One region of the Gordonia sp. NPDC003376 genome, then DNA from elsewhere that is predicted to be linked to it. Evidence: predicted binding sites of a transcription regulator. Region 1 holds the regulator's gene; each other region holds the start of a gene.
What was found. Region 1 encodes LexA, which represses DNA repair genes until DNA is damaged. Its sites were predicted from a motif close to CGAACANNTGTTCG; they were not measured.
Positions count from the first base shown of each region.

Region 1 (9,617 bases):
TCGCCGAGATGTTCACCGCCCTCGGGGGTGTGATGGCCGAGCGCGTCACCGACCTCGAGGACGTCCGCGACCGTGTGATCGCCGAGGTCCTGGAGCTCCCGGAACCCGGTGTCCCGGTACCGGACTCGCCGTCGGTGCTGTTCGCGGACGACCTGGCCCCCGCCGACACCGCCGGTCTCGATCCCGCGCTCGTCACCGCCCTGGTCACCCGACTGGGCGGACCGACCAGCCACACCGCGATCATCGCCCGCCAGCTCGGCATCCCGTGTGTCGTGGCGGTGCCCGGACTCGGTGCCGTGGCGGCAGGTACCACCGTGCTCGTCGACGGCACCACGGGCACCGTCGAGATCGAGCCGGCTCCGGCCGCCGCGCAGGCGGCGGTGGCCACGAGCCGCCGGCAGGCCGAGGTCGTCGCCGCATGGTCGGGACCGGGCCGCACGGCCGACGGTCACGAGGTGGCGGTGCTCGCGAATGTCGCGGACGGGGTCTCCGCGCGCGCGGCGACCGGATATCCGGTCGAGGGCATCGGCCTGTTCCGCACCGAACTGACCTTCCTCGACCGCACCGACGAGCCGACGATCGACGAGCAGGCGGCGCTCTATCGCGAGGTGATCGACGCTTTCCCGGGTGGCAAGGTGGTGATCCGCACGCTCGACGCCGGTTCGGACAAGCCGCTGCGGTTCGTCGACCACGACACCGAGGCGAACCCCGCGCTGGGTATTCGCGGAAACCGGCTCACCGCAACCCATCCCGAGATCCGGATGAACCAGCTCGATGCCATCGCCCGGGCCGCGCACGAGTCCGGTGCCACCGCGCGGGTGATGGCACCGATGATCGCCGGTCCGGCCGAGGCCGCGGAGTTCGCCGCCGAAGTGCGTGCGCGAGGAATGATCGCGGGGGTGATGATCGAGATCCCGTCGGCGGCGATCCTGGCGTCGGCGGTGCTCGCGGAAGTGGACTTCGTCTCGATCGGGACCAACGACCTGACCCAGTACACGATGGCCGCCGACCGCATGTCGGCCGAGCTCGCCGAGCTCACCGATCCGTGGCAGCCCGCCGTGCTGCACCTCATCGAGGGTGTGGCCCGGGCCGGGGCCGATGCCGGAAAACCCGTCGGGGTGTGCGGCGAGGCGGCCGCGGATCCGCTCCTCGCCTGCGTCCTGGTCGGGATGGGCGTCAGCTCGTTGTCGAGTGCCCCCGTCGCGGCGGCGGGTGTCGGTGCACGGCTGGGGCAGGTGTCGCTGGCGCAATGCCGCGACGCGGCACGGGCGGCCCTGGCGACCTCGCAGGCTGCCGACGCGCGAGCGGCTGCAGCCGCGGTCCTGGCGGGCTGACAACCGCACGGCCGTGCATCGCGTGTGACAACCGCGAGGCCGTGAATCACGGTGTGGGAATCCCTGTGCGACAACCGCTGCACGATGACGCCGTCTGAAGAACTGCCTTCCGGGATGCGATTCCGGGAGGCGGTTCTCGTCGAGGCGACTCAGCCGGGTGTCAGACCCGGCGCATCACGGTGACGACCTTGCCGAGGATGACGGCGGTGTTGCCGGGGATCGGGTCGAAGAGCTCGTTGTGGGGCATCAGCCACACCTGGCCGTTGCCCCGCTTGAGGGTCTTGACGGTCGCCTCGCCGTCGATCATCGCGGCGACGATGTCACCGTTGTCGGCCACATTCTGCTGACGGACCACCACCCAGTCGCCGTCGCAGATCGCGGCGTCGACCATCGACTCGCCGACAACCTTGAGCATGAACAGCGATCCGTCTCCGACCAGCTCGCGCGGTAGCGGGAAGACATCCTCCACCGCCTGCTCGGCGAGGATCGGTCCGCCGGCCGCGATCCGGCCCAGCACCGGGACGAATGCCGGGGTGGGCAGACCGGCCGCGGTCGGGTCGTCCGACGGATTCGGGTCGATCTGGTTGTCCTGCACGTTGACCGCACGCGGCCGATTGGCGTCGCGTTTGAGCAGGCCCTTGCGTTCGAGGGTGCGCAGCTGGTGGGCCACCGACGAGGTCGAGTTGAGACCCACCGCATCACCGATCTCCCGGATGCTCGGCGGGTACCCGCGTTCGCGGACCGACCGGCGGATCACCTCGAGCACCTCGCGCTGACGCTGGGTCAGCGTGGCCTCGATGACGACCGGATCGATCGCATCCGGGTCGGCCGCGGCCCTCGACGCCCCGGTCCTCGACGATCCCGCCCTCGACGACGCCGCCTTGGGCGACCCCGCCTTCGACGACCCGGCCCTCGACTTCGCGCCCGACGACCCGGCCGCGCGCCGCGTCTTGTCACTCATCGCGTACGTGTCCTTTCCGTGCCGCCCCGCGTCGGCATCTCTGTGGTCGAGGTTATCCCACGTTCCCGACAACCTCAAACACCTGTTCGAGGTGTTTCCACGACATTCGTCAGAGCTCCGTGATAGAACTTCGAACAACAGTTCATCGAACGCGTGATCGAGAAACGGGAGGCTCTCTCTCATGCAGACAACCCTGACAACCGAACGTCGGGTGGGCACACCCACCGACCGGATATCCGTCGCCGCCGTACCGCGACCTGCGGCAGGGGTCCGCGGCGCCGATCGTCACCCCGTCGGTCGGCGTCCCGGCGGCCGCGGTGCGCTCGGGCACCCGGGCGAGGTCGAGGGCACCCGCGCGGGTGTCCAGCCCCGCGGCTTCGGCGAACCCCACACCGGCGAGCGCCGCGCCGCGGCCGAGATCCGGAGTCGTGGCCGTGTGGTGGCGGGTCGTGCCGGTGCCATGCGCGGTGGGGCCGGCCGTGTGGCCTGTGCCGACCCGGTGCGGGTCCCGGTGTCCACCGCGTCGAGGGGTGTGTTGTCGGCAGTCCATCGTCGGCGTCGCACCACCGCGGTCGCGGTGATGACCGGTGCCGCGCTCGCGATGCTGGTGTGGATCGTCGCGATCGCCGGCTCGGACTACCAGCGTGCCGCCGTCCCGTCTCCGGTCTCCACCCAGGTGGTGCACGTCCGGGCGGGGGAGTCACTCGGATCGATCGCCGCCCGGGTGGCCCCGGACATGCCGACCCGGGTGGTGATTGACGAGATCGTCGAGCTCAACGACATGGCGGGCAGCGGTCTCCAGGTCGGGCAACCACTGCTGACGCCGCGTTACCGCTGACCGGTGGGACGGTATTGTCGTGGTATGCGCTGCCCGTTCTGCAGAAACGAAGACACCAAGGTCATCGACTCGCGTGTCGCCGACGAGGGGCAGGCGATCCGTAGACGACGTTCGTGCAGTTCCTGCGGCCGCCGCTTCTCCACCGTGGAGACCGCCGTGCTCGCCGTGGTGAAGCGCAATGGCGTCACCGAACCGTTCAGCCGCGAGAAGGTCATGCGCGGCGTGCGGCGGGCCTGCCAGGGGCGCCACGTCGACGAGGACGACCTCGCCCAGCTCGCCCAGCAGGTCGAGGAGGCGGTCCGCGCCTCCGGTGCCGCCGAGATCCCCAGCAACGAGGTCGGTCTTGCCATCCTCAAGCCGCTGCGCGACCTCGACGAGGTCGCCTATCTGCGCTTCGCATCGGTCTACCGGTCGTTCGATTCGCTCGAGGACTTCCAGCGCGAGATCGACGACCTGCGCGACGAACGCTCTCGCCACGGGGATGCGGTCGGGGTCAACGGCGCCGTCTCAGCCGAGTCGGTCAAGGGTTCGTAGCGCCCGCTTCTCCGACACCGGATACCGCGTGCCCAGACGTTGGGCGAACAACCCCACCCGCAGTTCCTCGACCATCCAGTGGGCCTGCTCGTTGACTCGGTCGCGGCGCGGTTCCGGCACCTGCTCGAGGCGCTGATTCCACCGGGCGATCACCCGGTCGACACTGGCCATCGCGTCGTGATCGCGGGCCGCGGATGCGGGCAACTGCTCCAGTCGTGACCGTGCCGCCGCCAGGTACCGTGGCAGATCCTCGAGATGGGTGTGCGGTGTGGCCAGCACGAATCCGTCGAAGATCAGGTTCTCCAGCTGTTCGGCGACGTCGTCGGCCGGTACCTGACCGGAGTGGGTGTCCATCACGCGACGCAGGGGCGCCACCTCGCGTAGCGCATCAACCGCCAGTCGCAGATACTCCGGGGCCACCGCGGTCACCCGTGGACGCAATGTCGCGACCATCTTCTCGAACGCGGCCGGGTCGCGGACCGCGAGGGCCGCGTCCGCGGACACGAGGTCGCGGATGGCACGTCGGGTGCAGTCGGCGAACAACTGCGCCGACTCGCGATAGGGGTTCTGGCTCAACGCCAGCCGGCCCGCCGGGTCCAGCCCCGACGACGCCTTGGCGCTCAGTGGCGGGATCGCGGCGTCGAGCAGGGTGATCACCGCCGGGAGGTGCAGCCGCGCCGCCTCGTCGGTCGATGCCGCGGCGGTGACCTCGACGCCGTGGGGACGGGCCGGATCGCCGGCGACGCGCAGCGTCGGATATCGGGTCAGCTGTTGTCCGGCGACACGGACGGTCTCGTCGACGGCGAGTGTGCCGATACCGTCAGCGGTCCAGCGTGTGTGCCGCACGGCCGGCGCGATGGCAGCGGGAGATGGTGTGGCACCACTCAATTCGGCCAGCGAGTCTGCACGTGCGGTGATCTTCCCCGTCGGGTCGGCGAGGGCGAAGTGCATCCGCAGGTGCGCCGGGACGCGGTCGATGTCGAAGTCCTCGGGACGGACCCGGTGCCGGGTGATCTCGGCGAGCTCGCGTGCGAGCCCGCGCACCAACGGTTCGGAGCGCGGCTTGAGGCGGGACAGCGCGAGCGTGGCGAAGCGCTGCGCGGGTGCCATCGTCTTGCGCAGCTGTTTGGGCAGCGTCTTGACCAGCTCGGTGGCGAGTTCCTCCCGCATCCCCGGGACCAGCCAGTCGAAACCGGCGTTGCGGATGTGGGGTAGCAGGGGAGCCGGGATGACCACCGTGACACCATCGTCGGCAGCGCCGGGCTCGAACCTGTACCGCAGCTCCAGGCGGGTGTCGCCCTGGGCCCAGACCCCGGGATAGTCGGTGTCGGCGACGCTGACGTCGGCCGCCACGTCGGCGGGGGTGAGGTCGAGCAGATCCGGGGTGGCGCGGCGGGCGGCCTTCCACCACGAGTCGAAGTGTCGGGCAGAGGTGACCTCGGCGGGCACCCGCTGGTCGTAGAACTCGAACAGCTGGTCCTCGGAGATCACGACATCGCGTCGCCGTGCGCGGTGTTCGACGTCGGCGGCCTCGTCGAGCAGGGTCCGGTTCCGTTGGAAGAACCCATGATTGGTGTGCCAGTCACCCTCCACGAGCGCATGGCGCAGGAAGAGGTCGCGCGCGGTCACCGGGTCGACCGGCCCATAGTCGACCCGACGTCTGGCGACCAGCGGCACACCGTAGAGCGTCACGCGCTCGTAGGCCATCGCCGCGCCGCGCTTGTTCGACCAGTGCGGTTCGCTGTAGGTGCGTTTGACCAGATCGCCGGCCAGCCGTTCGGCCCACAGGGGATCGATCGACGCCACCGTGTGCGCGAACAGCCGTGAGGTCTCGATGATCTCGGCGGCCATCATGAAGGCGGGCGGCTTCTTCGACAGCGGGGAGCCGGGGAAGATCAGCAGCGTGGTGTTCCGGGCGCCGGTGTACTCACGGCCCTCGGTGTTGCGGGCGGCGATGTTGCCGAGCAGCCCGGCGAGGATCGCCCGGTGGATCGCATCGGGATTCTGCTCGGTCTCGGGTATCTCCCACCCGAGATCGTCGACGATGCCACGGAGCTGGCGGTGCAGGTCCTGCCACTCCCGGATGCGGAGATAGTGCAGGAACTCCCGCTCGCATGTGCGGCGGAACTGGTTGCCCGACAACTGCTTCCGCTGCTCATTCAGGTGCCGCCACAAGGCGAGGTAGCCGAGGAATTCCGATCCGGGCACCACGAACCGGCGGTGCGAGGCGTCGGCGGCCTCCCGGTGTTCGGCGGGTCGCTCACGCACATCCGGGATCGACAGGGCGGCCGCGATCACCAGCACGTGGTCGAGGCAGCCCTCCTCGTGAGCACCGACCAGCATGCGGGCGATCCGCGGATCCACCGGGATGCGGGCCATGGAGCGGCCCACGGTGGTGAGCCGGGGGCCTCGCGACACCTCGTCACCGGAACCCTTGTCGTCACCGGACCCCCTGTCCGCCGGGACGATCGCACCGAGTTCGGTGAGCACGGCCATGCCGTCGCGCACCGATCGCGCGTCCGGAGGCTGGACGAACGGGAATGCCGCGATGTCGCCGAGACGCAACGACGCCATCTGCAGGATGACCGACGCGAGGTTGGCGCGCAGGATCTCCGGGTCGGTGAATGCGGGACGGGCGTCGAAGTCGTCCTCGGAGTACAGCCGGATGCAGACACCCGGGGCGACACGGCCGCAGCGGCCGGCGCGCTGGCGGGCACTGGCCTGTGACACCGGTTCCACCGGCAGGCGCAACACCTTGGTGCGCGTAGCGTAGCGGGAGATGCGAGCGGTGCCCGAGTCGATCACATACCGGATGCCCGGCACCGTCAACGAGGTCTCGGCGACGTTGGTGGACAACACGATCCGACGGCCGTCCGACGGCGTGAACACCTTGTGTTGATCGGCGATCGACAGTCGTGCGTACAGCGGGACCACCTCGGCCCCGGTGGCGACACGTCGCGACAGCGTCGACGCGGCCTCGCGGATGTCACGCTCGGTGGGCAGGAACACCAGGATGTCGCCGCGCCCGTGGGCTCCCCACAGCTCGCCGATCGCGGCGTCGATTCCCTGGAACAGGTCGAGGTCGGCATGCTCGCCACCACCCTCTTCGCTGCCGGAATCGGCTCCGTCACGCAGTGTCAGCGGCCGATACCGGACCTCGACCGGGTAGGTCCGGCCGGACACCTCGAGCACCGGCACCTCGGTGGTGGCGGTGGTGAAATGCCGCGCGAATCGGTCGGGTTCGATGGTCGCCGAGGTGATGATCACCTTGAGATCGGGGCGGCGCGGCAGCAGCCGGTGCAGGTAGCCGAGGATGAAGTCGATGTTCAGGCTGCGCTCGTGCGCCTCGTCGATGATGAGCGTGTCGTAGTGGCGGAGCATCGGATCCGAGGCGATCTCGCGCAGCAGGATGCCGTCGGTCATCACCTTGACCAGGGTGTCGGCACCGGAGCGGTCGCTGAACCGGACCGAGTATCCGATCGCGTCGCCGATGCTGGTGTGGGTCTCGTCGGCGATGCGTCGTGCCACCGAACTGGCCGCGATACGGCGGGGCTGGGTGTGGCCGATCGCGCCGCGGACACCGCGGCCGAGTTCGAGGCAGATCTTGGGCAGCTGTGTGGTCTTGCCCGACCCGGTCTCGCCGGCGATCACCACGACCTGATGGGCGGCGATGGCCGCGGCGATCTCGTCGCGCGCATCGGAGACGGGCAGTTCCGGCGGGAACTCCAGGACAGGTACCGCGGCGCGACGGGCGGCGAGGCGCTTCTCGGCGGCGGTCACGGCGCGCTCGAGGCCGGCGACCTTCTCGGGTGCGGGAGAGCGGCCGAGCCTGTCCAGGCGTCGACGCAGGGAGTGTTCGTCGGCGAGGGTCACAGCGCCGATGCGGTCACGAAAGCCGCGTCGGTCGAACTGTGTGTGTCGGGTATGCGGCGCGGGGTCCTCGCGATTCGGGACCCCGCGATCCGGTTCGGTTCCTGCTGATCCCATGATGGTGTCCAGGATATGGGACCGGCGTCGCCCGGCCCCGCGTCGCCCGGTGACCCCCGGCATGATGGAGCCATGGTTGGTTCGCTGTGGCATGGGTTCGCGGATATGGGTGCGGTGTCGTCGACGGGACCGTGTGTCCTGACGCACGGGAAGGGCACCCGCGTCTGGGACCTCGACGGAAACGAGTATCTGGATGCGACCGCGGGTTTGTGGTTCGCCAACGTCGGTCACGGGCGCACCGAGATCGGCGACGCAGTGGCGACCCAGCTCGGTCGCCTGGCGCACTACTCGGGTTTCGGTGACCTGACCGCCGATGTCACCGACGCGCTCGCCGACCGCCTCGCGGCCTTCGCGCCGGTGCCCGGCTCGAAGATCTTCTTCACCTCCGGCGGCAGCGACTCGGTGGACACGGCCGCGAAGCTCGCGCGCCGCTACTGGGTGGAGCGCGGACGTCCCGGGAAGACCCTGCTCGTCGGGCGCACCAAGGCCTATCACGGCATGCACGTGGCCGGGACGTCCCTCGCCGGGATCCCGGTCAACCACGAGGGTTACGGCGAACTCATGCACGACACCCAGACCGTCGACTGGGACGACGCCAAGAGTCTGCTCGGCCTGATCGAGCGGGTCGGCGCCGACCGGGTCGCGGCGTTCTTCTGTGAGCCCATCATCGGGGCCGGCGGGGTGTACCTGCCGCCGCCCGGATACCTCGCCGAGATCCGCCAGATCTGTCGCGATCACGACGTGCTGTTCGTCGCCGACGAGGTGGTCACCGGATTCGGCCGGATCGGTGGTGACAGCTGGTTCGCGTCGACCCGATTCGACCTGCAGCCCGATCTGATGACCACGGCCAAGGGGCTGACGTCGGGATACGTCCCGATGGGTGCGGTGTACATCGCTCCCCACATCGCAGAGCCGTTCTTCGGCGGCGGGGTGTGGTGGCGGCACGGCTACACCTACGGCGGTCATGCCGGTGCGGCCGCGGCGGCGATGGCCAACCTCGACATCATCGAACGCGAGGGACTGCTCGCCGAGGCGAGCCGGCTCGAGTCCGATCTCGCGGAGGCGCTGGCGCCGCTGGCCGGTCTGGACGCGGTGGCCGAGGTGCGTACCGGGTTGGGTGTCGTGAGCGCGGTGCAGCTGGCCGATCCGTCCCGGGGGCCGGAGATGGTCCTCGCGCTGCGTCGGCACGGCGTCAGCGGACGCGCGGCGGGCCAGGGGGCACTGCAGATCTCGCCCGCGTTCGTGATGACCACCGAAGAGGTGGACGAACTCGCCGACCGGATGGGTGCGGCCCTGTCCTGAGTCGAGCCCTGTCCCGAGTCGAGCCCTGTCCTGAGTCGAGCCCTGTCCTGAGTCGAGCCGTCCTGCGCGGGTCGGGCGGGTCTTCACGACAGAAGCGGCCGCGCCCGGCATCCGGGTTCTCCGGGTGCCGGGCGCGGCCGAATCGGTGTGGCGGGGGATCAGGCTCCGGCCAGCACCTCGGTGGTGGCGATGGCCTGGCCGACGCCGGCGACGATCGAGGCGACCTTGAGGGCCTCGAAGATCGCCTCACGCTCGATGCCCGCCTCGCGCAGGGTGTTCTCGTGTGCGGCGACGCAGTGTCCGCAACCGTTGATCGAGGAGACCGCGAACGACCACAGCTCGAAGGCGGCCTTGTCGACGCCGGGGTTGCCGATGATGTTCATCCGCAGACCCGGACGGAGGTCGTCGTACTTGCCGTCGAGGAAGCCGCGGCCACGGTAGAACACGTTGTTCATGCCCATGATCGACGCGGCGCCCAGGGCGGCGTTGTAGGCCTCGGCCGACAGGTTGTCGGCGGCCTCGTCGGAGATCTCCGAGAGCACCTTCGCGTTACGGGTGGCGGCGGCGGTGGCCAGCAGGGTGCCCCACAACTGCTCTTCGTTCAGCGCGGTGGTCCGGCTGATCGAGCCGAGGTTGAGCTTGAGGTCCTTCGCGTATTCGG
Region 1 is NZ_JBSFRM010000002.1:271,253-280,869, reverse strand. It holds gene ptsP (phosphoenolpyruvate--protein phosphotransferase) at 1-1,334, shown strand, start outside; gene lexA (transcriptional repressor LexA) at 1,495-2,295, opposite strand; gene ACWDUA_RS03520 (LysM peptidoglycan-binding domain-containing protein) at 2,477-3,133, shown strand; gene nrdR (transcriptional regulator NrdR) at 3,158-3,667, shown strand; gene hrpA (ATP-dependent RNA helicase HrpA) at 3,641-7,654, opposite strand; gene ACWDUA_RS03505 (aminotransferase family protein) at 7,727-8,956, shown strand; gene ACWDUA_RS03500 (alkyl hydroperoxide reductase) at 9,115-9,617, opposite strand, start outside.

Region 2 (9,617 bases), on a different contig from region 1:
CGTTCGCGTTCGCGTAGCACCGCCGAGGCGATCTTGCCCGCGAAGCGCTCGTCCCCGTAGTCGTGCAGGACCCGTGCGAGGTCACCGTGCGAGTAGGTGTTGAGCACGTCCGCGGCGGTGAGCCCTTCCCGGTTGTCCATGCGCATGTCGAGCGGGGCGTCGACGGAGTAGGCGAAGCCGCGGTCGGCGCGGTCGAGCTGCATCGACGAGACGCCGAGGTCGAACAACGCGGCGTCGATCCGGTCGGCACCGGCGGCGGAGAGCACGCTGGACAGTTCGTCGAATCGGGCCCGGTGCACCGAGATCCGGTCACCGTAGGAGGCAAGTCTCGCCGACGCGATCTCCAACGCGGAGTCGTCCCGGTCGATGCCGATCACCCGGACCCGCGGGAACTCCCGCAGGATCAGTTCGCTGTGTCCGCCGGCACCGAGGGTGGCGTCGACGTAGATCGGGTTGTCGACGGCGTCGGTGTCGAGGGCCGGACGGAGCAGTTCGACGATGCGATCGGCCATGACGGGCACGTGCCCGAATTCGCCGGATCGACGCCCACCTGCGGTGGTGTCGTCGTCATCGTGCTGCGGTGTCACCGATCTGCCCCTCGAGTGGACCGATCCGCACGTCGTCCGATACCGGACGCGAGGATCGGGAGTACGTCGTTCGTTGCGATGGCCTGTGATGGCGCGGGGTCCCGGTCCGATCGTGAACCTGGCGTTGGGGAAGTACGCCAGGGTCTGACCGGGCCGGGGCCTCGGGCCACCCGAGACCGAGTGCATTGGCCGGCACCCGTGTCTTCTCGGCTACAAGACCGCGTCCAGCGCGGCCGAGTCGGCTGCCGAGAAGTTCTCCTCGTGTTGGCTCTGGTAGTCGCGCCATGCCTGCGCGTCCCAGATCTCCAGGTGGTCGAAACTGCCGAACACCACACATTCCTTGGACAGTCCCGCGTACTCGCGATGGTCGGCAGAGAGCGTGATCCGCCCCTGACCGTCGGGCCGCTGCTCGTCGGTGCTCGCGAAGAAGTACCGCTGATAGGCACGCGACTCCGGATCGTTGCGCGATGCCTCCACGATCTTCGCGGCGATGACGTCGAACTCTTCGGCCCGGAACACCGACAGGCTGTGGTCTTGGCCTTTCGTGACCATCACCCCTCCTGCCAGCGCATCGCGAAACTTGGCGGGCAGCGTGAGCCGCCCTTTGTCGTCCAGCTTGGGCGTGAATGTTCCGACGAATCGCACGGACACGTCGACACCTCCCGCCCCTGAGTTCAGCTCCCCCGTGCCGGTGTCGCCTCATCCAGTGCTGCCCACAGTACCCCACTTTCCACCACTTTCCACCCCAAACGCCCCACCCGTCCCCCCTCGATCGCATAGGCCCAGTTCAGGGCAGCAAAATTCCGTGGGGAACACAGGTGGGCGCGTGTCGCCACACACCATCGACGGCGTTATGCATGTGGTGGTTGACGATCAAAGTGCCAGGTGAGAGCGCGTGATCGGCAAGGGTGGGGCGCAGTGGGGATCGCAGTGGGGCGCAGGGGGGATCGCGGTGGGGCACGGTGGGGATCGCGACGGAGAGACCGCGCGAGTCTCGAGGAACGCCAGGTGAAGCCCTGTGCGGGCACCGCGGGGAGACCAGGTGAAAGTCCGCGGGAGACCGGATGTGGGGCACGGTGGGGCGATCACGTGAGACACGGTGGGGCGATCACGTGAGACACGGTGGGGCGATCACGGTGAGACACGGTGGGGCGATCACGGTGAGACCCGCGCGCGAAGGCGTGTGGGGCGCGGTGGGGCGATCACGGTGAGACCCGCGCGCGAAGGCGTGTGGGGCGCGGTGGGAATCATGCGGAAGCGCACCCGCGTGGCGCCATGCCGTGTCGGCCGGCTGTCGATCGAACAGAGTACGGCCGGTTCCGCCGCCTGCCACGGGTACGGACGCTGCCCACATGCCAACGCCGGCGGCGCACCCATGAAGGGTGCGCCGCCGGCGTTTGTATGGACTTCTGAGTCGTCGGTGCGGGAGGGTGACGACAGTCGGCTCAGGCCGACCGGCGGATCATTCCTGCTCGAAGCGTCGGTTGAAGCGCTCTTCCATCCGTTCGGTGAACTTGCGCTTGGGCGCTGCGGCGCGAGCGGCCTTGCCACCGGAGGAGCGGCCCGCGGAGTCGTGTGACCCCTTTCCGGGCGACCCACCCCACAGGGCCAGGAGCGCGGCGGCGAACATCACGAGAAAGCCGACGAGACTGACGATCGGGAAGCCACCGACAGTGAGCCCGATGATCGGCCCCACCACCAACAGCACCAGCCCGACGACGAATACGATCGCCGCCTGAACACGACGACGACCAGGCGACCGCCCGAGGCGGCGACGGGTCACGCTGGACGCGAACTTTGGGTCCTCCGCGTACAGAGCGCTTTCGATCTCTTCGAGCATCCGCTGCTCGTGCTCTGAGAGTGGCACCGACCCTCCTAACTGTTACCGACGAGTCACCGACGAGATGTGCGCCGCGACGCCCGTCGACAACTGTTGTTCGCGGCTACATTCCATGATACGAGGTGAATCGGACGTCGACCACCATTACCCTCCATGGTTGTCGAATTCATCGATCATCGCGCCACCCGGAACGCCGTCACCAGGTGCGCCGCGCACGTCATGCGGGATGCGCCATGGTGAACGACCCCGGCCCACGATCGCCCCGCTCAGAGGCGATCACGAGGGCCTCGACCGCGTCGAGGAAGGTGAGCAGCCGGGAGTGGAACTCTGCGAGCAGCCCCGCCGGGAGGGTCCGGTCGAGGCCGCTCTCGATGTCCATCCGCCGGCGCGAGTGCGCCGCAAAATACTCCGCATGGCCGACGAGGTCGGGCACCCGGGCGCCGATCCGACTCCATGCGTCGCCCGGGTTACGCCGTCCGGCACGAGGGGTCCGGGGCTCATGGAGGGCCAGTGCCGCGCCTGCACCACGAAGCGCCGCGAGGTAGAGCTGACGGAATCTCTCGGCGTCGTCGTCGGTGATCCCGACCGCATTGTCGACGAGGAGGTCGGCCCGCTCGAGCAGATCGCGCGCACGTGAGATGGCCGTGGGGTCGACCTCGGTCATCGGGCTGCGACGTGACGACCGGGCACTGCCCGACGATGCGGTATGCGATGGCATGGAACCCTCCCCTTCCCGGTGGATACGTGATCATCATCGGTGCGGCCACCGACATTTCGTCGAACGCGGCCCGGTGGTGAGCGCTTCCCTCGCTCACTGCCGGGCCGCGTCGTCGTGTGGGCGTAGGCTGAACAGCTTGCGGAGGCACATTCATCGAACACCCGTTCGACATATTCAATATAGCCAGATCCGTGCAAGGGTTCAAGGCGGACGGCAACATCGGTGAGATCTGAGCACCCGAGGACAGAGAGGACGGCGCGTGACCATCCGGCTCGCCCGACTGACCGGCCAGGATTCCCCGGCCTGGCTCGAGCCCGCGCTCGACGTCTACGTGACCGCGATGAACTACCCCCGCGGCACCGAACGTCACCGGGCAGGACTGTGGCGTGAGCACATCGCCCGCCCCGGGTGGAGTGCGTTCGGCGCGATCGCGCCCGCGCCGGTCACCCCGCGCACGCCGGACATCGAACGCCGGCGGTTGCGCAGTCCCTTCTCCCCGGGCGGCGACGAGGTCCTGGTGGGTATCGCCTACGGCTACCGGGGCGCGCCGGATCAGTGGTGGAACCAGCAACTGCGCACCGGGTTGCGGTTGACCGGCACCTCCCCCGCCGACATCGACGAGATCGCCGCGGACTACTTCGAACTCACCGAGCTGCACGTGCACCCCACCGCGCAGGGACACGGGATCGGCGAGGAACTGCTCACCCTGCTGCTCACCGGACGACCCGAACGGCACGTGTTGCTGTCGACCCCGGAGATCCCGGCCGAACGCAACCGTGCCTGGGCGCTCTACCGACGGATGGGCTTCGTCGACGTCCTGCGCCACTTCACCTTCGCCGGTGACCCGCGCCCGTTCGCCTTCCTCGGCCGGCGGCTGCCGCTGGCCGACCCCGGCCGACCTACGTCGAGGTGAGCCCGATGCAGATCGCCGCCCACCCGAGATGGGATGCCGTGGTCGTCGGCGGTGGCCACAACGGTCTGGTCGCCGCCGCCTACCTGGCGCGGGCCGGGCGATCGGTGTGCGTCGTCGAACGCGACGAGGTGCCCGGCGGGGCCGTGTCGACCGTCGAGCGGTTCCCCGGTTACCGGGTGGACCGCGGGTCGTCGGCGCACCTGATGATCCGTCACTCACCGGTGATCGACGATCTCGGTCTCACCGAGATGGGCCTGACCTACCTCGACTGTGACCCGTGGGCGTTCTGCCCGGCCACCGACACCGCGCCCCCGCTGGTGTTCCGGACCGATCTCGACGCCACCTGCGCGTCCATCGAGGCCGCGTGCGGCAGCCGCGACGCCGACGCCTACCGTCGGTTCGTCGAAGTCTGGACACCGCGATCGCAGGCGCTGATGAAGGCGTTCTACCACCCCCCTGACCCGGGACGCCTCGCCCTGACCTTCGGCGGGCTCGGCGCGACGGCGACCAGTGCCCGCACCGGCGTCGTCGGCAACCGCGCCGGCCGCATGCTGTCGGCCACCCAAGAACTGATGGCGTCGGGAGACGCGCTGCTCGACCGCTGGTTCACCTCCGAACACCTCAAGGCGGCTCTCGCCTGGTTCGGCGCGCAATCGGGTCCCCCGATGAACGCACCCGCCACCGCACCGATGATCGGGTTCGCCGCGCTGATGCATCGGCTCCCGCCCGGGCGTGCGGTGGGTGGCAGCGGCGCGCTGACCACCGCGCTGCTGCACCGACTCGACGCCGAGGGCGCCGAGGTGCACACCGGCGTCACCGCGGCGGCGATCGGGCGGTGCGGCGACCACTGGCGGGTGACCGGCGCCGACGGCGAGTCGCGCTGCGCGACCACGGTGATCGCCGCCTGCCACATCCTGACCACCCTCGACCTGCTCGGTGCGGGTGGATACGCCCCCGATCTGCTCGACCGGTGGCGCACCCAGATCTCGGTCGGCTCCGGGATGGGGATGGCGGTGCGGGTGGGGGCGCGTGAGCTGCCCGTCTATCGCGACCTGCCGTCGGATCTACCGGCCCACGGGGTGCACTCGTCGCTGGCCCTGCTGGTCACCGACCGCGCGCACCTCCGGCGGGCGGAGGCCGCGGCGGCGGTCGGGCAACTGCCCGACCGGCCGGCCTGTGTGGCGATGTCGTTCTCGGCGATCGACCCGAGTCTGAGCCCCCCGGACAGGCATCTGATCAACATCTGGGCGCAGTGGCATCCTCGCCACCCGTCCGGTGGCCGGGACTGGGCGGATCTGCGCGAGACCGCCGCGGACGCGGTGATCGCCGAGCTCGACCGGTATGCCCCCGGATTCGCCGACGGCGTCGAGTACCGCCACGTGCAGACCCCCGACCTGCTCGAATCCGAACTCGGACTCCGGGGCGGCAACATCATGCACGTCGAGATGACGATCGACCAGATGTTCATGTTCCGGCCCCACCCCGACCTGAGCGGTCATCGGGTCCCGGGTGCCGACGGTCTCCTGCTGGCCGGGGCGTCCACCCATCCCGGTGGTGGCGTCACCGGCGCGAGCGGACGAATCGCCGCAATGGCGGCGCTCGCGGGTTCCCGGCGGCGTGATCTGGCACGATGAGCACCGTGCGCCCGTCCTCCACACCCCCGTCAGGCACAACCGCACCGGCCACACGCCCGTCGTCACGCCGGACCGTGCCCCGGAGCCGCCCGCGTGTCACCGCCGTGGTGCTGACCGCGATCCTGCTGCTCGCCGCACCCCTGCTGTCCGGCTGCCTCGAGCGGTCGACGACGGTCGGCGACCGGATGTCGGGCAGCGTGATCGTCGCGACCACACCGGACAACCCGTCAGGACCTCCGCGTCTGGACGTCCCGGAGTCGATGGCCGGGCAGGTGTCGGTCAGCGAGTACAAAGAGGCGCCGTCGGCCGACAGCCCGCAACAACAACAGCAGACCGACGCCACCGCCGGTGATGCCGGTGCGATCCGGGTGGGTTCGCGGGTGACGTTCAGCAACCTCACCGCCGGCCAGTTCAGCCAGTTCGGTGACATCGTGGCGAATGCGTTCGGCGACAACGCGATGACGATGGATCTCTCCGCCAAACGCAGCGGTGACGTGGTGCGCTTCCGCGGGTCCTCCGACCTCACCGGCCTGGTCGCCGGCCGCGACTACCTGAAGCTGTCGGTGTCGTTCGCCGGACCGATCACGGCCACCAACGGCGAGCAGAGCGGCGACACGTCGGTCTCGTGGACGCCGGAGCCCGGTGCCGTCGCCGACTTCACCGCCGATGCCACCTACCCCGATCCCGCGACCGCGGCATTCGGCGGCTGGTCGTGGCTGATGGGCCTGTTGTGCCTCGCGGTGGTGCTCGTCGTCGCCCGTCTGGCCTACGTCACCCGTGACCGCAGCCCGCGGCCGGGGCGTCCGGCCGCCGCACCCGAGAAACCGAGGAAGTCGGAGAATCCGACGGCCCCGAAGGACGCCGGCGTGACGGAACCGGGTTCGGCGACGATGCCGAGCACCTCGACGGCAAGCGGATCGGCCGGTTCCGACAGCCGCTGAACCGGCCTCGCGACAACGGGCACCGACACGTCGGCGGCCCCGCACCGAGTGCGTCGGCCGAACCGACGAAAACCACAGCCCCACGCACCCAGAACGCCGGTTGAGCCGACGAAAACCACAGCCCCACGCACCCAGAACGCCGGTTGAGCCGACGAAAACCACAGCCCCACGCACCGAGAACGCTGGTTGAGCCGACGAGGAGCGCAGCGACAAGTCGTGTCGAAACCTCCGCCGCCCGACCTCCGACAGCAACCACGGAAAAGCGCCTCTCAGCGCATCCACCGGCTCCTCGACCAGCCCTGAACCGCAGGGGGCACGTCGAGCGCGCGCCCGGAATCAGTCACCGTGCACTCTTCCCGCGGGGGAAGTCAGCCGACGGCCGGGGCCACCGTTGCGGCGCGGACGTCGACGCCGACACGGCCCAGCACCTCACACGTCGCCTTGGTGAAGTTGAGGCTGCAGAAGTGCAGGCATGGCGCTCCCTCTGCGATCAGGCGCTCCGCCGTCTCGGTGGCGAAGTCGATGCCGGTGGCACGGACCGCCGCCCGGTCCTCGTCCGGGCCGCTGCCGGCCGCGGCGGCGAATCGTGCCTCGACGGCGGGCGGAATCGCCGACCCCGACAGCTCCGCCATGCGTCGCACGCTGGCCAGCGACGTGATCGGCATGATGCCCGGGATGATCGGCTTGGCGCCCTGCTCGGGATCGGCGGCCGCCACGCGGTCGCGTAGCCGCAGGTAGTCGTCGACGTCGAAGAACATCTGGGTCACCGAGTACTCCGCTCCCGAGCGCAGCTTGTTCACCAGCACCCGGGTGTCCTCGTCCAGGTCGCGGGCGCGGTGGTGGCCCTCCGGGAACGACGCGACACCCACATGGAAGTCACCGAGGCCCTCGATCAGCTCGACCAGCTCCTGGGCATACCGCACACCCTGCGGATGGGCGACCCACTCGCCGAGCGGATCGCCCGGCGGGTCGCCGCGCAGGGCCAGCAGGTTGGTGATGCCCTTGTCGGCGTAGGCCCCGACCAGCGAACGCAGTTCGCCGATGCTGTGGTTGACCGCGGTGAGGTGCGCCACGGTCACCAGAGTGGTCTCGGTGGCCATCTCCCCGGCGATACGGACGGTGCGGTCGCGGGTCGATCCGCCCGCACCGTAGGTCAGGGACACGAACGCGGGGTCGAGACGCTCGAACACCCGCACGGCCCGCCACAACCTCGCCTCCGCCTCGGCGTCCCGGGGTGGGAAGAACTCGACAGAGAAGTGCACCGGCCCGTTGACGGGCGGTGCACTCAGGCGCTCGACGACGGACGAAGCCGCTGAGGTGGTGGTCACCGCAACAGTGTACGTAGGCGGGGGTACCACGGTCTGTCCGGTCGGGGCAGGGCACACCCGGTGCCGGGCGGGCGCCCGGATCGGGGCGGTGTCTAGCCTGACAGGGTGACCTCGACCGAACACGTCCCGGCCTCGCTGTCCGAGGTGCCCACCGCCGCCGGTCGGGTGCTCGACGACTTCTTCGCCCGCACCGTCCCCGTCGCCGCGGCCATCTCGCCGGTGGTCGGCGACGCCGCCACCCTGGTCGCCGACTTCGCGCGGACCGGCGGCAAACGGGTTCGCCCGACCTTCGCGTATGCCGGATGGCTGTGCGGCCTGAGTAGCCCCGACCGCCGGCCGGCCGTCCCCGACCAGTCCCCCGCCGACGCCCTGCGCGTCTGCGCCGCGCTCGAGCTCGTCCAGGCGTGCGCCCTGATCCACGACGACATCATCGACCACTCCGACACCCGACGCGGACGACCCACGGTGCACCGGTCGATCGAACGCCACCATCGGTCCGAGGGATGGTCGGGCGATGCCGCCGACCACGGTGTCGCCGGGGCGGTGCTGTGTGGCGACCTGGCCCTCGCGTGGGCCGACGACCTGGTCCACGGGCACACCCCGGCCGGAACCGATCCCTCCGCCCGCCACAACCCACTGCCTGCCGACGTCGGCGCGGTGTGGGCCGCGATGCGCACCGAGGTACTCGGCGGCCAGTTCCTCGACATCGTCAACGAGGTCAGCGGCGACGAGACCGTCGAATCCGCCTATCGCGTCATGGAATTCAAGACCGCCGCCTACACCGTCGCCCGGCCGCTCGAACTGGGGGCCCGGATGGCCGGCGCTCCGGACCCGTTGATCACCGAATTGCGTTCGGTGGGAAACGATCTCGGTATCGCCTTCCAGCTGCGCGACGATCTGCTCGGCGTGTTCGGGGATCCGGAACGCACCGGGAAGCCGTCCGGCGACGACCTCGTCGAGGGCAAACGCACCGCGTTGATCGCGCTCGGCCTCGAGCGTGCCACCGACCGCGACCCCGCACTGGCGTCGACCCTGCGTGATCTGCTCGGCCGGACGCTCGACGACGCCGAGGTCGCCCGGGCACGAACCCTCCTCACCGATGTGGGTGCCGTCGACGAGATCGAGGACCGCATCACCGGTCTGCACGCCTCGGCGGTGACCGCCCTGGAGGGGGCGCAGATCGGCGCCGACATCCGCGCCGACCTGATCGCGATGGCCGACCGGATCACCCACCGGGAGTCCTGATCATGACCGAGATCCGAGCCGGGCTGCTCGGCGCGGTATTGGTGGCGCTCGGCGGCTTCGCCGTCGCCGACATCCCGCGCAATCATCCGGGCCTGCAACGGATCGGGCTCGACCCGATCACCTACGGCCACGGGAAGACGTTGGGCGCGATCGTGTTCTGGGTCGGCGTGGCGCTGATGGTGATCGCCTGGGTGCGGATCGGCCGGCTCGTACGGTCCGGGGCGGACGCACCGCCTCCGGTGGGTGCGCTCCGGCGCGCGACGATCCTCTGGAGCATCCCGCTGATGCTCACCGTACCGCTCTACAGCCGCGACGTGTACGCCTACCTGGGCCAGGCGGCGCTGTTCGATGCCGGATTCGACCCGTACGCCGACGGTCCGGCGCACCATCCGGGACCGATCCTCGACAGCA
Region 2 is NZ_JBSFRM010000003.1:212,541-222,157, forward strand. It holds gene rsmH (16S rRNA (cytosine(1402)-N(4))-methyltransferase RsmH) at 1-512, opposite strand, end outside; gene mraZ (division/cell wall cluster transcriptional repressor MraZ) at 798-1,238, opposite strand; gene ACWDUA_RS04965 (DUF3040 domain-containing protein) at 2,050-2,454, opposite strand; gene ACWDUA_RS04970 (SAV_6107 family HEPN domain-containing protein) at 2,645-3,145, opposite strand; gene ACWDUA_RS04975 (GNAT family N-acetyltransferase) at 3,405-4,058, shown strand; gene ACWDUA_RS04980 (phytoene desaturase family protein) at 4,064-5,692, shown strand; gene ACWDUA_RS04985 (LppM family (lipo)protein) at 5,689-6,633, shown strand; gene ACWDUA_RS04990 (methylenetetrahydrofolate reductase) at 7,002-7,961, opposite strand; gene ACWDUA_RS04995 (polyprenyl synthetase family protein) at 8,067-9,206, shown strand; gene ACWDUA_RS05000 (alpha-(1->6)-mannopyranosyltransferase A) at 9,209-9,617, shown strand, end outside.
Region 2: ACWDUA_RS04970 (SAV_6107 family HEPN domain-containing protein) is a predicted target of LexA. The motif match lies at 3,300-3,313, and genes of this name have one in related genera.

Region 3 (9,617 bases), on a different contig from region 1:
CGGTGGCGAACGGGGCGGACATCGGCCCGGGCGGGACGGCCCCGCCGGGATGGCCTCCCTGCGCGTACGGCGCCTGCGGATACGGATAGACCGGCGCTCCCGGCCCCGCCGAGGTGGGCGACGTGGGGATCACCTCGGTGGGACCCGGTCCGGTGAACCCCGGTCCGGCGAAACCAGGCCCCGGCGTCGCCGGTTGTGCGAGCGCGCGAACGAGATCGGCGGCGAGCTCACCGCACGAGTGATATCGCTGATCCGGGGACTTGCGCAGGCCCCGCTCGAACACCGCGTCCACCCCCGGTGAGGTCCCGGGGCGCACCGACGACAGCATCGGCGCCGCGCTGTGGAGATGGGCGGCCACCACAGTGGTCTGGGTGCTGCCCTCGAACGGCGGTCGGCCGCACAACAACTGGAACAGTGTCGCGGCCAGGGAGTACTGGTCGGCCCGACCGTCGATCTCGGTGCCCAGCAGCTGTTCGGGGGCCACATAGGCGACGGTCCCGAGGAAGACGTTCGCCGAGGTCAGGTTGGTGACGTCCTGCTGGGACTTGGCGATCCCGAAGTCGGCGAGCAGCACCCGCGGGGCGTCCGTCGGGACGGCGCCGGCGGCCCCCTGGACGAGGATGTTGGCCGGCTTCACGTCACGGTGAAGGAGACCGTGTGCGTGAGCCGCATCGAGCGCGGACGCCACCGACGTGGCGATCGCCGACACCATCTGCGGGTCGAGTCCCTTCGGATGCCGGCCGAGCAGGGCACCGGCATCGACGCCGTCGATGTACTCCATCGCCAGCCACAGGTGGCCGTCGTACTCGCCCGAGTTGTAGATGGTGACGATCGAGGGATGCACGATGCTCGACGCGAGTTCGGCCTCCCGGATGAAGCGACGGCGGAACATCGGGTCGCGGGACAGGTCCGCCGGCAGGATCTTGACGGCTTCCTTGCGTGGCAGTGACGGGTGTTTGGCCAGATAGACCTCACCCATCCCGCCACGCCCGATCAACCGTTCGATCGTGTAGCCGGCAAACGACTCACCGGGTGTGTAGACCACCGTCACCCCTCCTCGCGTTCAGGCTCGAACATTACCGGGTGACGCGCGGTACCGGAGCCGTCACACGACCTCACGCAGGCAGTATCCGACAGGGTGCGGCTGGGTGAATGACCACTTGGTCGCATCGGTATCGCATTCGACCGACACGTCACCGCGGTTGACCGTCTGACCGATCACCGTCTCCTCGACGGCGCTCGCACCACAGTCCACCAGTCGGTAGTCGGCCAGGCGCCCGCCCTCGACGGGGATCTGATAGCACTTGCCGGTGGTGAAGTTCGGGGTCAGGCAGATCCCGCCGTCGCCGCCGAAGGTCAGGGTGGAGGTGTTGTCCGCGGTGCAGGAATCGCCCGCGGCCACCGTCGACGCAGCGTAGAAGGCCAGTGCGTCGGTGGTGTCACAGTCGACCTTCGTGGCGGCGACCTTGGCGGGATCGTCGTCGGGTCCCAGTGTCAGGCACTCGCCGGTCGCGATGTCCGACGGTTTGTTGACGGCGTCGCTGTCGGTGCCGACGTCGACCGAGCAGGCCGCGAGAAGGGCGAAGCCCATGCAGCCGACGATCACCGCGGCGCGCCAGGCCAGGCGCAGTCCGGGGCGGACGGGGACGTCGTCGAACTCGTCGACCGGATCGGGTGCGGATTCGGGGGAACACTGATCGGTGAAAGACATGGTGGGTCCTCGGGGTGTCGGGTTTGTCTGGACCGTCAGCGTCACGTGCGCTGCTTGCGGGACACTTGGGATCGCCATGGAAGCGGTGTGACAGCCTGAACCCATGGCCACCGTCACCCGCCTACAACCGTTCACCACCACGATCTTCGCCGAGATGTCGGCGCTGGCGGTGACCCACGACGCGGTGAACCTCGGGCAGGGATTCCCCGACACCGACGGCCCGGCATCGATGCTGGCGGCGGCGTGTGCGGCGATCAGCGGTGGCGACAACCAATATCCGCCGGGTATCGGGGTACCGCGGCTGCGCCATGCGGTGGCCGACGACCAGCGCGCCCGGTACGGCCTCGACTACGACCCGGACACCGAGGTGCTGATCACGGTCGGCGCCACCGAGGCGATCGCCGGTGCGGTGGTGGGCCTGACCGAACCGGGTCGCGAGGTGGTGATGATCGAGCCGTACTACGACTCGTATGCGGCGACGGTCGCGATGGCCGGCGGGGTGCGGCGCACCGTCCCGCTGGTCACCGACGGCGACGGGTTCCGGCTCGACCGCGATGCGCTGGCCGCGGCGTTCGGCCCGGAGACCGCCCTGGTGCTGGTGAACACGCCACACAACCCCACCGGCACGGTGTTGTCGGACGACGACCTGGCCGAGATCGCGCGGCTGTGCATCGAGCACGACGTCGTCGCCGTCACCGATGAGGTGTACGAGCATCTGCTGTTCGACGGGCGCGCGCACCGACCCTTGGCCACCTTCCCCGGGATGCGGGAGCGCACGCTGCGGATCTCCAGTGCGGCAAAGACGTTCAACTGCACCGGCTGGAAGGTGGGCTGGATCAGCGGACCGGCCGAGCTGGTGGCGGCGGCCCGCGCGGCCAAGCAGTTCATGACCTACGTCGGATCGGGCCCGTTCCAGCCGGCCGTCGCCGTGGCGCTCGAGCAGGAGCAGGACTGGGTGGTCACGAATGCCGCTGCGCTGCAAGCGAAGCGGGATCTGCTCTCCACCGCCCTGATCGATGCGGGGTTCGAGGTGCATCGCAGTGAGGCAACGTATTTCGTGTGCGCCGACCCCCGCCCGCTCGGCTACACCGACGGCGCGGAGTTCTGCCGGATGCTCCCCGCACGGATCGGCGTCGCGGCGGTGCCGGTGAGCGCGTTCGCCGACGACACCGAACCGTGGGATCACATGGTGCGCTTTGCCTTCGCCAAGCGTGACGACGTCATCGCCGAGGCGGCCAGGCGGCTGCGCCGCCTGGCCTGACCCGGCCACTCACACCGGCAGACCCTGCTCCAACAGATCGACCGCTTCGAGGAGTCGGTCGAGCATCCCGTCGATCGCCACGTCGGGCACACCGCACGCGATGTGGAACATCACTCCCCCGGCGGCGGCGACGAAGACCTGCAGTCGCCGATCGTCGGCCGCCACACCCAGGTATCGGGCGAAGAACTCGGTGGCGTGCGAGATCGCGGCATCGGCTTCGATCTGATTCGCGACCCGCAGCGTCGGCTCGCTCATGATCAGCCGCGCACGTGCCTGACTGGACGCCCAGGGATCGTCCATCGCCAGGCTGAAATACGCCCGGATCAGTGCGCGCAGGAGATCGAAACGACCGAGTCCCCGCGGAATCGAGGCGAGTGTCTCCTCCCGCAGATCGTCGAGGTCGTCGGCGATCACCATCTGTTCCTTGGACACGAAGTACCGGAAGAAGGTGGTGTGCGAGACCCCGGCCTCACGGGCGATCTGTTCGACTGTCGTGTGCGCATATCCCTGATCCGCGAACAGGCGGAGCGCCGCGTCACGGATCGCGGCCCGGGTGCGTTGCTTGCGTTGACCGCGCAGGCCCAGCGGGCGACCCGGGGACTTCCCCGGATCGCCCGACCGGCACCGGTCCGACATGGTGGTCATGACCTGATTCTCTATCAGCTCGTCACGGTTGCTTCCGCCGAGGCATCCTGCTCATCGGTGGACCCGTCGGACTCCGCGGCCGCCGACGGCACGCCACGGTTGCGGACCGCACCACCCTCGATGTCGAAGTCGAGGACCAGCTTGTCGAGCCACTTCGGGAGACCCCAAGCACGATCACCGAGCAGTGCGATCACCGCCGGGACCACCGTCATCCGGATGATGAAGGCGTCGAAGAACACCGCGATCGCCATGGCGAAGCCGAGCATCTTGGACGTGGTGTCCGGCGCGAGCATGAACGCGGCGAACACGCTGATCATGATGATCGCGGCCGAGGTCACCACGCGGGCGCCGTGCCGGTATCCGGCGATGATCGCATCCTTCGCCGACATGCCGTGGATGTACTCCTCGCGCATGCGGGTCACCAGGAACACCTGGTAGTCCATCGCGAGGCCGAACACCACACCGATCAGGAAGATCGGGAGGAACGACAGGATCGGCTTGGTGTGGTCGATCAGACCCAGCCAGCCCTCCTGGAAGATCGCGACGGTCACGCCGAAGGTCGCGAGCACCGAGAACAGGAAGCCGACGGTGCCGATCAGCGGAACCCAGATCGACCGGAACACCCCGATCATGATCAGGAAGGCAAGACCGACGACCACCAGCAGGTACGGGATCAGCGCCTTGTCGAGCCGGTCGGAGAGATCCGACATGATCGCGGTCTGACCGCCGACGTGCAGTTCCGCTCCGGCCTTCTCGGCGGTCGGGGCGTAGTCGCGGATGTTCTCCATGAGGGCATGGGTCGACTCCGACGCCGGTCCGCCGTTCGGGGTGACCATGATCAACGCGGTGTTCGCGTCGACGTTCGGGTTCTGCTGCGACGGTCCGTTGCCCATCCACGTCATGGTGGACGCATTGGCCACATCGGGCAGGGTCTTGATATGGGCGACCGCGGCATCCGCGGCGGTGGCGACCTGGCCGTCGCCGTCGTGCAGCACCACCAGCAGCGGCCCGTTGACACCCTCACCGAAGCCACGCTGCAGCAGGCTCTGGGCCGCGACCTCGTCGTCACTGGTCAGTTCCATGCCGAGCTCGAGCTTGGACATCGGGATCGCCGCGAGGATCAGCACCACGAGTCCGGCGATGATGAACGGGATCGGGCGACGGGTGACGGTCTGGCCGAACTTGACACCCAGGGTGTCCTCGGTGGCCGACTCCTCGGCGTGCTTGATCCACGGGATCTTCGGCGCGAAGGTGAACCGGCCGGTGGCCCCGAGCAGAGCCGGGATCAGGGTGAGGGCAGAGAGTACGGCGACCGCCACGGCAACCGCGGCACCGGCGCCCATCTGGGTGATCAGCGGGATGCCGACCACCATGAGCGCAACCACCGCGATGATCACGGTCAGGCCGGCGAACACCACCGCGGTACCCGCGGTTCCGACGGCACGGCCGGCGGCGTCGGCACGATCACCGCCTCGTCGGAGCTCGCTGCGGTAGCGGGACACGATGAACAGGGCGTAGTCGATCGAGACCGCGATGCCGAGCATCGTGACGATGCCGGTGGCGGTCTCGTTGACCGTGATGAACTCCGAACCGAGGTACAGCAGCAGCATCGTGAGCGCCACACCGACGATGCCGGTGATCAGCGGGATGAACGCGGCGACCAGCGCACCGAAGGCGACGATCATCACCACGAACGCGATCGCGAAGCCGATCAGCTCGGCGGTACCACCGGCCTCCATCACCTGCATCAGCGAACCGGTGGCCTCGACCTGCAGGCCGTTGCCGCGGTTCTTCTCCAGGATGTCCACGAGCTGCTTCTTCTCGTCGACGGTGAGGTCCATGATCTTGATGTTCTGGCGGACCTGGATCAGACCGACCTTGCCGCCGTCGCCGAGCACCGAGCCGGCGAGTGCGGGCTGGGCCTGCGCCACGGCCACCGGGTCGGCGATGGTCGCCGCATCGGTGAGGTCGGGCAGGGTCTTGAGGTCGGCGACCAGGGCGTTGATCTGGTCGGTGTGGTTGGCGAGGCCGTCGTCGGCGGCGACGAGCACACTGGTCGACGCATGCTCCTGCTGCGCCATGACCTGCGGGAAGTACTCCTGCACCTGACTGGTCGCGGTACCGGAGTCGGTGCCGGGCAGGTCGAAGTCCTTGGCCAGGGTCGGTTTGAGACCGGCGACCGCCGAGCCGACCCCGATCAGGACGACCAGCCAGGCAGCGATCACCCACCACTTGTGTTTGAAGGAGAACCGGCCGAGCCGGAAGAGCACTGAAGCCATTAGGGGGTTCCTCTGTCGACTGGACGTGAGATGTCAGCAAAAGTGTGCATGACTAACACTTGGAAAGTTCTACTCCACTTCTCGCCGTTCGGCCACCATCGTCCGCCGTCTGTGAGCAAGGGCACGCCCGGAATGGGCTAGAACATTCGTTCGACAGTCGCTACTCTGGCCGTATGACGTCCGTCGGCATGCAGGGTTCGATCTTCGATCCCGACGACACCGAACCGCAGATCGGGCAGCTCGCAGGCATGGTGACGCGCCGCGAACTCACCGACGGCGCCTGGGTGGATCTCCGACCGGGCTGGATCACCGGCGCCGACGCCCTGTTCGACTCGTTGCGGGAGAACGCGGCCTGGCGGGCCGAGCGTCGCCGGATGTACGACCGCGTCGTCGACGTGCCGCGGCTGCTCGCGCAGTACCCCGCCGGCGAGACGCTGCCCGATCCGCTGCTCGTCCATGCACGAGATGCCCTGAGCGCCCATTACCGCCCGGAACTACCCGAGGGGTTCGCGACCGCGGGGTTGTGCCTGTATCGGGACGGGTCGGATTCGGTTGCGTGGCACGGGGATCGGATCGGCCGCGGCGCGACCCACGACACCATGGTCGCCATCCTCTCGCTGGGGTCACCGCGTCCACTCGCATTGCGCCCCAACGGGGGTGGGCCGTCGATCCGGTTCCTGCTGTCGGCGGGCGACCTACTGGTGATGGGTGGCAGCTGTCAACGCACCTGGGAGCACGCGGTACCCAAGTGCACCGGCGTCGGCCCGCGGATCAGTGTGCAGTTCCGCCCGCCGGGTGTGTGGTGATCGGCTGCGCTACAGCGTGATCGAGGTACCGGTGAGATTCTCCGATGCGGTCCACAGACCGGCCCGGATCCGCTCGTCGCGCGCCCGTCCGCTGAACCCGGACTCCCCCGGCGCGCCGCGCATCCCGAAGAGCTTCGTCGGCCCGTAGAACGTGCCGTTCACCGCAGCCGGCGAGGTGGCCGCGAACAGGGTCGGCAAGGCGCCGTCGGCCGCGGACTGGGCGAACAGATTGCCGAGAACCATCACCTTGTCCATGATCGACTCGGTGTGGCCCTGCAGTCCGGTGGCGGCGTACCCGGGGTGTGCGATCAGCGACTTGCGGGTGTCACCGGCGGCGTCGAACCGTTCCGCGAGGATCTGCCCGAACATCAGATTGGCCATCTTCGAGTCGCCATAGGCCTGCCAGGCGCGGTACCGGCGACGCTCCCAGCCGAGATCGTCGAGGTCGATCCGACCCAGCTGATGCATGCCCGACGACAGCGTCACCACCCGGTCGGTGATCTTCGGCAACACCAGCGCGGTCAGCGCGAAGTGCCCGAGATGGTTGGTGCCCATCTGCATCTCGAACCCGTCGGCGGTGCGACCCAGCGGCACCGCCATCACACCGGCGTTGTTGATCAGGACGTCGGCGCCGGCGAGGTCGTCGGCGAAGGACCGCACCGAGGCCAGGTCGGCGAGGTCGAGGGCGGCCACCTCGGCCCGCTCACCGAGTTCACGGGCCACGGCGTCGGCCTTGGCGGTGTTGCGGCAGGCCAGGATCACCCGGGCACCGGCATCGATCAACGCCCGGGCGGTCTCGGCCCCGAGACCGCTGTTGGCGCCGGTGACCACGAAGGTCCGTCCCGACTGATCCGGGATGTCTCCGGTCGTCCATCCGCTCATGCGTTCCCCCTGTGGTCGTCACCCCGGCGCACCGGAGTGGGTTGGTCGATATCAGTCCGAGTTCAGTACACCGGCGGCGCCGAGCCAGCGCGCCGGGCGCAACAGTCCGGTGAGCATCTCGCCCACCGACGTCGGTCCGTGCGGCATGAGTGCCACGGGTGCGTGGATCGCGGTCGGCTCGGTGCGGCCGCGCATCACGCGCTTGCCCAGCAGCGCCCACTCATCGGCCTCCTCCGCCGCGTCGGCGATCGCGGCGCCGCTGGCGAGCACCGGAACCCGGCTGGTCTTGGCCATCTCCGACAGCCGCGCGCACTCGTTGACCGGGTCGCCGATCACGGTGTACTCATAGCGCCGCTCGGCTCCGATATTGCCGGCGAACGCCACCCCGAACGACACCCCGATACCCCAGTGGACGTCGAGGGCGTCGGTGAGCGCACGGGCGAGTTCACGTGCCGCGGCGAGTGCCGCACCGGCCGGATTGTCGATCTTGACCGGCGCGCCGAAGACCGCCAATGCGGCGTCACCCTCGAACTTGTTGACGAATCCGGCATGCTGGTCGACGACTTGGGCGACGATCTCGAAGAACTCGTTGAGCAGGGCCGCGGTGTCCTCGGGGCGACGCTCCTGCGCGATCGTCGTCGAGCCGATGATGTCGACGAGCAGTACCCCCACCTCGGTGTTGGTGCCGTGCAGACCCATCCCCTTCTCGATCGCCAGCTCGGCGACGGTGTCCCCGACGTGACGGGCGAACAGTTCGCGCATGCGTTCCCGCTCGTCGAGGCCGGCGACCATCTCGTTGAAGCCGTGCTGCAACACTCCGATCTCGGAGGAGTCGTACACGTCGACATGGGTCTCGAAGTCGCCTGCACGGACCTTCTCCACGGCGGTCCGCAGCTCGGTGAGCGGGTCACTGAGCGACTGCCCCACCAGCACCACCACCCGGGCACCGGAGGCGAGCCCGACGACCGCGAGCACCAACGCCGCCCAGTCGACCGAACCGGTGACCGGGGGTAGCAGCTCGAGATGACGTCCGGCATTGAGGATGACCAGACCGATCATCGGCACCGCCGAGCTGACCGCCCACACCGCCAGCATGCGGCCACGCACACTGTGCACGATGGTCGAAGCGGGATCGTCGGCGAGGGCGACCATCATCAGCGGCCGCGACGCCCGCTCGGCGAACAGATAGGTCAGGCAGGCGCACGACATCCCCGCGAGGGTGAATGCGACGGTGACACCCAACAGGGTGCTGATGGTGAGATCGCGGACCGACAGGATCACGTAGCTGAGCACCGCAGCCGCCCAGGCGATCATCGTCCCGACCACCTGAAGGCCCGGAATGCGTTGTACGGCGACACGTCTGGCGTGATCGGCAGGAGACCCGAGCTCGAACCAACGGACCTGCGGCCAGTGCATCACCACACCGAGTACCACGTTGACGACGATGCAGACGATCACGGCCGTGACGATGTCGGGGAAGTTCGGTGCGCCGATTGTCCCCTCGACGGTGAGCTGCCCTCCGTTGTACGAGAGCTGCACCAGCAGAAAGGTCTCGAGACCGATCAGGGCATTACTGATCACGATGGAGGCGACGGCCACGGCCATCGCACGCCGCGCGAGCCGGCCACGGTCGGCGGCGCCGAGCCCCGCCCACTCTCGCGCACCCGGCTCGCCGTCGACACCCCACACCCGGGCGGCGTAGCGTCGTCGAGCCCGGGTCCAGCCGATTCGACCAGCCGACGCCGGAGCCACACCGGTCTTGCGAGCTGGACTCATGCGTCTTCCCTGCCGTCGATATCACTCCAAAGCGTACCGAATGAGCAGGGTCACACCAGGGTCGATATCCCCGTGACCGTACACCGCGCGATCACGGACGAAGCGCGCTGAACTCCTCGGTCGCCGGGGCGTCGTCGGACCGGTCGTCCGGGCCCTCGTCGGCCCCGGTCGCCGCGTCGTTCGACGTCGCGTCACCACGTCGCAGAACACGGCCGACGACGAGCATCAGGACCAGGACCAGAAAGGCCGAGCCGCCA
Region 3 is NZ_JBSFRM010000011.1:151,535-161,151, forward strand. It holds gene ACWDUA_RS13735 (protein kinase domain-containing protein) at 1-1,045, opposite strand, end outside; gene ACWDUA_RS13740 (pyridine nucleotide-disulfide oxidoreductase) at 1,106-1,711, opposite strand; gene ACWDUA_RS13745 (pyridoxal phosphate-dependent aminotransferase) at 1,815-2,972, shown strand; gene ACWDUA_RS13750 (TetR/AcrR family transcriptional regulator) at 2,982-3,608, opposite strand; gene ACWDUA_RS13755 (MMPL family transporter) at 3,632-5,896, opposite strand; gene ACWDUA_RS13760 (alpha-ketoglutarate-dependent dioxygenase AlkB) at 6,070-6,702, shown strand; gene ACWDUA_RS13765 (oxidoreductase) at 6,712-7,584, opposite strand; gene ACWDUA_RS13770 (adenylate/guanylate cyclase domain-containing protein) at 7,636-9,360, opposite strand; gene ACWDUA_RS13775 (hypothetical protein) at 9,452-9,617, opposite strand, start outside.
Region 3: ACWDUA_RS13760 (alpha-ketoglutarate-dependent dioxygenase AlkB) is a predicted target of LexA. The motif match lies at 6,036-6,049, and genes of this name have one in related genera.